2 regions of the Actinoplanes sp. NPDC051851 genome follow, and region 1 is predicted to be linked to the other one. Evidence: predicted binding sites of a transcription regulator. Region 1 holds the regulator's gene; the other holds the start of a gene.
What was found. The regulator HrcA, encoded in region 1, represses chaperone genes, less so after heat shock. The targets are predictions, from matches to a motif close to GGTTNGCACNCTCNNNNNGAGNGTGCNAACC.

Region 1 (3,351 bases):
GAGCACGTCAACCTCGACCTGATCTACGGCACCCCGGGTGAGACCGAGGAGGACTTCGCCCGCTCGCTGCGGACCGTGATCGACGCCGGGGTCGACCACGTCTCCGCGTACGCGCTGATCGTCGAGGACGGCACCCGGATGGCCGCCCGGATGCGCCGGGGCGAGCTGCCCTACCCCTCCGACGACGTCGCCGCCGATCGCTACCTCGCCGCCGAGGCCGCGCTCACCGCCGCCGGGTTCGAGTGGTACGAGGTCTCGAACTGGGCGAAGGAGGGCGGCGCGTGCCGGCATAACGAGCTCTACTGGACGAACGCCGACTGGTGGGGTCTCGGGCCGGGCGCGCACAGCCACGTCGGCGGCGTCCGCTGGTGGAACGTCAAGCACCCGTCCGCGTACGCGAAAAGGCTTTGGGAAGGTGTCTCCCCGGGTCATGCCCGCGAGGTGCTCACCGACGAGGACCGCCACCTGGAGGACGTGATGCTCCGGGTCCGCCTGCGCGAGGGCATCGCCCTGGACGGGGTGGACCCGGCCGGCGTCCGTCAGGCGGTGGACGGCGGGCTGGCCGTCGTCCGCGACGAGCGGATGATCCTCACGCTGGAGGGCCGTCTCCTCGCCGACGCGGTCGTCCGGGACCTGCTCACGTGACGTCTGCCCACGTGACGTCTGCTCACTTGATGATGGTCACGCTGAACGGATAGGTGAACGGCTCCCGGTTCGCGGCCTTGACACCCGCGATCACGCCGAGGATCGTCCCGGCCAGCCAGGCGACCCCCGAGACCACCACCCCGATCCCGACGCAGAGCGTCGCATATCCGATTAGTCCGACTATTGACCAGAGAAGCTGAAAATTCAGTGCTTTGATGGCTTCTGCCCGGACATAAGGCGACCGGTTGCCGTGCGCGAGCAGGGCGATCAGCGGGGCCACCCAGCCGCCGCAGCCGCCGAAGAGGAAGGCGCCCGCCGCGCCGCCGAAATGGGAGACGAGTGTCCAGGTCTGCTCGTCCGAGTTGTAGAAGGGCGCACCGTACTGTTTCGGGTCCGTCATGGCCGTCACGGTAGGGGCAATGGACAAGATCCGAAAGCAGTCCGGACTTTCGATCATCGCGCAGGTGCGCGGCGCGACGTAGACTGGCACTCTGTCCGCGGGAGTGCCAGAGGGAGGGGTCATATGAGTCTGGATGACCGCAAGCTCGAGGTCCTGCGGGCGATCGTCGAGGATTACGTCGAGACCCAGGAGCCGGTGGGCAGCAAGGCGCTGGTCGACCGGCACAAGCTGGGGGTCTCGCCGGCCACCGTGCGCAACGACATGGCCGTGCTGGAGGAGGAGGGCTACATCCGCCAGCCGCACACCAGTGCGGGACGGGTGCCCACCGACGCCGGCTACCGGCTCTTCGTCGACCGCCTCACCCGGATCAAGCCGCTCAGCCCGGCCGAGCGCCGGGCCATCGAGCGTTTCATGATCGGGGCGGTCGACCTGGACGACGTGGTGCATCGCACAGTCCGGCTCCTGGCGCAGCTGACCCGCCAGGTCGCGGTGGTGCAGTATCCGAGTCTCTCCCGCTCCGCGGTGCGCCATCTGGAACTCGTCCCGATCTCCACCACCCGGCTGATGCTCGTGATGATCACGGACACCGGCCGGGTCGAGCAGCGCCTGGTGGAGATGCCGGGTCCGGTCCCGGATCGTGACGTGTGGGATCTCCGCCGCCGTGTGAACGAGAAACTTGCAGGTCAGCGGCTTGCCGACACGCCGCCACTGGTGGCCGCGCTGGTCGACGAGTGCGAGCCGGCGAGCCGTGCCGCGATGGCCTGCCTCGCCTCGCTCCTGCTCGAGACCCTCGTCGAGCGGAGTGAGGAGCGCCTCGCACTCGCCGGGACGGCCAACCTGACGCGCGGCGGTGTGCTGGACTTTCAGGGCACGTTGCGTCCGGTCCTCGAAGCCCTCGAGGAGGAGGTCATCCTGCTCAAGCTGATCGGCGACCTGGAACCGCGTACCACCCGGGTCCGGATCGGCGACGAGAACGAGATCGACAACCTCCGGTCCGCGTCGGTGGTCAGCACCGGCTACGGTCCGGGCGCCACGATCGTCGGGGGCCTCGGGGTTTTGGGACCCACCCGGATGGACTACCCCGGCACCATCGCTACTGTTCGTGCAGTGGCACGCTACGTTGGCGACCTGTTGGCACAGAATTGACGGATCCGCGCAGACATTGAGGACTCCAAACCCCGTGGCCAAGGACTACTACGGAATTCTCGGCGTGAGCCGGGAAGCCACCGACGACGAGATCAAGCGCGCCTACCGCAAGCTGGCTCGGCAGTACCACCCGGATGTGAACCCCGATCCGGAGGCGCACGAGAAGTTCAAGGACATCAACGCGGCGTACGAGGTCCTCTCCGATGACCAGAAGCGCCAGATGGTGGACCTGGGCGGTGACCCGCTGGCACCCGGTGGCGGCGCCGGCGGCCCGGGCGGTCCCGGCGGGGCCGGCCCGTTCGTCGGTTTCCAGGACATCATGGATGCCTTCTTCGGCACCGCGGCCGGCGGTGGCGCCCGTGGCCCCCGCCCGCGCACGCGTCCCGGCGCCGACGCCATCCTGCGGCTCGAGCTCGACCTGGTGGAGACCGCGTTCGGCGTCGAGGCGCCGATCACCGTCGACACCGCCGTGCTCTGCACCCAGTGCTCCGGCGCCGGCACCGCGCCCGGCACCCACCTGGCCACCTGCGACGTCTGCTCCGGCCGCGGCGAGGTCCAGTCGGTGCAGCGCACCTTCCTCGGCCAGGTGGTCTCCTCCCGCCCCTGCCAGAACTGCCAGGGCCACGGCACGGTCGTCCCGAACCCGTGCCCGACCTGCGCCGGCGACGGCCGGATCCGCACCCGCCGATCGCTTACGGTCAAGATCCCGGCTGGCGTCGAGGACGGCATGCGCATCCGCCTGGCCCAGCAGGGCGAGGTCGGCCCCGGCGGCGGCACGGCCGGCGACCTCTACGTCGAGATCCACGAGCGCCCGCACGACGTCTACTCCCGCAAGGGCGACGATCTCCACTGCCGGGTCACGCTCCCGATGACGGCCGCCGCGCTCGGCACCCGGATGACCATCAAGACCCTCGACGGCGAGGAGAACATCGAGGTCAAGCCGGGTACACAGCCCGCCTCGACGCTCCGCATCCGTGGCAAGGGGGTCCCGCACCTGCGCGGTCAGGGCCGCGGCGAGCTCTTCGTCCACCTGGACGTCAAGACGCCGACCAAGCTCACCCCGGCCCAGGAGACCATGCTCCGCGACTTCGCCAAGACCCGCGGCGAGGACGTAGCCGAGCTCAGCAAGCAGGGCGGCTTCTTCAGCCGCATGCGCGACG
Region 2 (3,351 bases), on a different contig from region 1:
TCAGAAGTCCATGTCACCGCCGCCCGGGGCGCCGGCCGGGGCCGGGTTCTTCTCGGGCTTGTCGGCCACGACGGCCTCGGTGGTGAGGAACAGCGCGGCGATCGACGCGGCGTTCTGCAGCGCCGAACGGGTGACCTTGGCCGGGTCGATGATGCCCGCGGCCAGCAGGTCGACGTACTCGCCGGTCGCGGCGTTCAGGCCGTGACCCGCCTCGAGGTTGCGAACCCGCTCGACCACGACGCCACCCTCAAGGCCGGCGTTCACGGCGATCTGGCGCAGCGGGGCGTCGAGCGCGACCTTGACGATCTGCGCACCGGTCGCCTCGTCGCCGGCCAGGTCCAGCTTGTCGAACGCGGTCTTGGCGGCCTGCACCAGCGCCACGCCACCACCGGGGACGATGCCCTCCTCGACGGCCGCCTTCGCGTTGCGAACGGCGTCCTCGATGCGGTGCTTGCGCTCCTTGAGCTCGACCTCGGTGGCCGCGCCGACCTTGATCACCGCAACGCCGCCGGCCAGCTTGGCCAGGCGCTCCTGCAGCTTCTCACGGTCGTAGTCGGAGTCCGAGCGCTCGATCTCGGCGCGGATCTGGTTGACCCGGCCCTGGATCTGCTCGGCGTTGCCCGCACCGTCGACGATGGTGGTCTCGTCCTTGGTGATGACGACCTTGCGGGCCTGGCCCAGCAGGGACAGGTCGGCGGCGTCCAGCTTGAGGCCGACCTCCTCGCTGATGACGGCGCCACCGGTGAGGATGGCGATGTCCTCCAGCATGGCCTTGCGACGGTCACCGAAGCCCGGGGCCTTGACGGCGACGGACTTGAAGGTGCCACGGACCTTGTTGACGACCAGGGTGGCCAGGGCCTCGCCCTCGACGTCCTCGGCGATGATCACGAGGGGCTTGCCGCCCTGCATGACCTTCTCCAGGACCGGGAGCAGGTCCTTGACCGCGGAGATCTTGCTGTTCGCGATCAGGATGTACGGGTCGTCGAAGACGGCCTCCATACGCTCCGCGTCGGTCATGAAGTAGGCCGAGATGTAGCCCTTGTCGAAGCGCATGCCCTCGGTGAGCTCCAGCTCGAGCCCGAAGGTGTTGCTCTCCTCGACGGTGATGACGCCTTCCTTGCCGACCTTGTCCATGGCCTCGGCGATGATCTCGCCGACCGTGGAGTCACCGGCGGAGATGGAGGCGGTGGAGGCGATCTGCTCCTTGGTCTCCACGTCCTTCGCCAGCTGCGACAGGGCCTCGGAGACGCTGGCGACAGCGGCCTCGATGCCCCGCTTCAGGCCCAGCGGGTTCGCGCCGGCGGCCACGTTGCGCAGGCCCTCGCGGACCAGCGCCTGCGCCAGGACGGTCGCCGTCGTCGTGCCGTCACCGGCGACGTCGTCGGTCTTCTTGGCGACCTCCTTGACCAGCTCGGCGCCGATCTTCTCGAAGGTGTCCTCGAGCTCGATCTCCTTGGCGATGGATACACCATCGTTGGTGATCGTGGGGGCGCCCCACTTCTTCTCGAGGACGACGTTGCGGCCCTTGGGACCGAGGGTCACCTTGACCGCGTCGGCGAGCTGGTTCATGCCCCGCTCGAGGCCCCGACGAGCCTCCTCGTCGAATGCGATGATCTTGGCCATACGGCGTTGTCCTCCCGGACATCCGCGGTGCCGGGCCTCGTCGGCCCCGCTCTCCGCACGTTGAGGAAGTCTGCGGACGTCACCACCTGGCGATGTGACGTCCTCAGGCCGAGCCGGATAGCCCGCGACGACCGGTTTCGTGTCCCGGCACCGATGGCAGCGCCGCGACCGGAACCCCACCGTCCCGACCTGCTGGCACTCACAGGTCGCGAGTGCCAATCACTTGTTTAGCACTCCCGGGTGCCGAGTGCAAGAAACCCCATCTTCCCGCGAAACCCCCGCGCGCGGCCCGGAAACCCGCTAAAGATCTTCCGGCCTGCTTCTTTGTGGCTTGTTCGCTCCAGAACAGTTGCCCCTGTCCGCCGGTACCGGTAGGGAGGAGTTCATGGAGAGTTGGACCGTCCGCCGCGTCACGCCCGACGACGCGGGACGGATGCGCGCGCTGCGCCTCGAGATGCTCGCGGACAGTCCCCTCGCGTTCCTGGAGACGCTGGCCCAGGCGGCGGCCCGGTCACACGACAGCTACCGGCAGCGGATCCGGGCCTCGGCCACCGGGTACGGGATCGCCCAGTTCATCGCAGACCCGGGCGGTGACCCGCTGATCGGGCACGCCGGCGGCACGGTGATCTCGGATGAGCCGCACGTCACGGTGGTCTTCGCGGTCTACCTGACGCCGGCGCACCGGGGCGGCAAGCTGCTGGCCCAACTCGTCGAGGCGGTCGCCGACTGGTCCGCGGCGGCCGGACGGCACGAGCTCATGCTCGAGGTGGTGGTCGGGAACGACCGCGCCGTTCGGGCGTACGAGAAGCTGGGTTTCGAGGACACCGGGGTGCGGCTGCCGCACCCGACCGTGCCGGTCCTCACCGAGCTGCAGATGCGCCGGCGGATCTGACACGCCCGGCACATGTCACCCTGGCGGGGGTCCCTTGTAGGTGGTCGTCGACCAGAGGTTTGGTCGGGAGGACGAGACGCACAGCGCCTCCGCGATGGGTCAGCACTGGGTCGTTGGGTCCCTCGGAGATTGTCGCCAAGCTCAGGTGAGGGGCCTCGTACGGCGTCGCGTCCTCCCGCGACAAGCATCCTGCCGATCCGGAGATCGGCGCGCAAGTCCTCCAGGGAAGGAATTCTCAACAATCGGCAGATGACCGATTACGGAACGTCATCCCAGCAGGCCAGCATCCCGGGCTGCGCGCAGCGACGGCTTGATCCGGTGTGTCGGGCCGACCTGCTCCGCGATGGCGTCGAGCGTTTTGAGGCCTTCGCCGGTGTTGTAGACCACCGTCTCCTTCGCCGGGTCCAGCTTGCCGGACTCGACCAGCTTCTTCAGCACCGCGACCGTGGTGCCGCCCGCGGTCTCGGCGAAGACGCCGGTGGTCTCGGCGAGCAGCCGGATCCCCGCGCGGATCTCCTCGTCGTTCGCGTAGTCCATCCAGCCACCGGTGCGGCGGACCGCCTCGATCGCATACGGCCCGGCGGCCGGGTCGCCGATGTTCAGCGACTTGGCGATGCCGGTCGGCTTCACCGGGGTGATCACGTCGGTGCCGTGGTGCAGCGCGGTGGCGATCGGGTTGCAGCCCTCCGACTGCGCGCCGAAGACGGTCCAGCCGCCCTCCGGCGCCTCGACCAGCCCGATCTCGACGAGCTCGCTGAACGCCTTGTCCACCTTGGTGAGCAGCTCACCCGAGGCCATCGGGATCACCACCTGCGCCGGGATGCGCCAGCCCAGCT

Region 2: the regulator HrcA is predicted to act here: its motif matches at 1,814-1,844, upstream of groL (chaperonin GroEL).

The regions. Positions count from the first base shown of each region.
Region 1 covers NZ_JBFAYF010000027.1:72,254-75,604, reverse strand. Annotated here, with positions in the region: gene hemW (radical SAM family heme chaperone HemW) at 1-645, shown strand, start outside; gene AB0M08_RS24900 (DUF4870 domain-containing protein) at 668-1,045, opposite strand; gene hrcA (heat-inducible transcriptional repressor HrcA) at 1,169-2,191, shown strand; gene dnaJ (molecular chaperone DnaJ) at 2,226-3,351, shown strand, end outside.
Region 2 covers NZ_JBFAYF010000011.1:54,394-57,744, reverse strand. Annotated here, with positions in the region: gene groL (chaperonin GroEL) at 1-1,623, opposite strand; gene AB0M08_RS13810 (GNAT family N-acetyltransferase) at 2,009-2,515, shown strand; gene thrC (threonine synthase) at 2,783-3,351, opposite strand, start outside.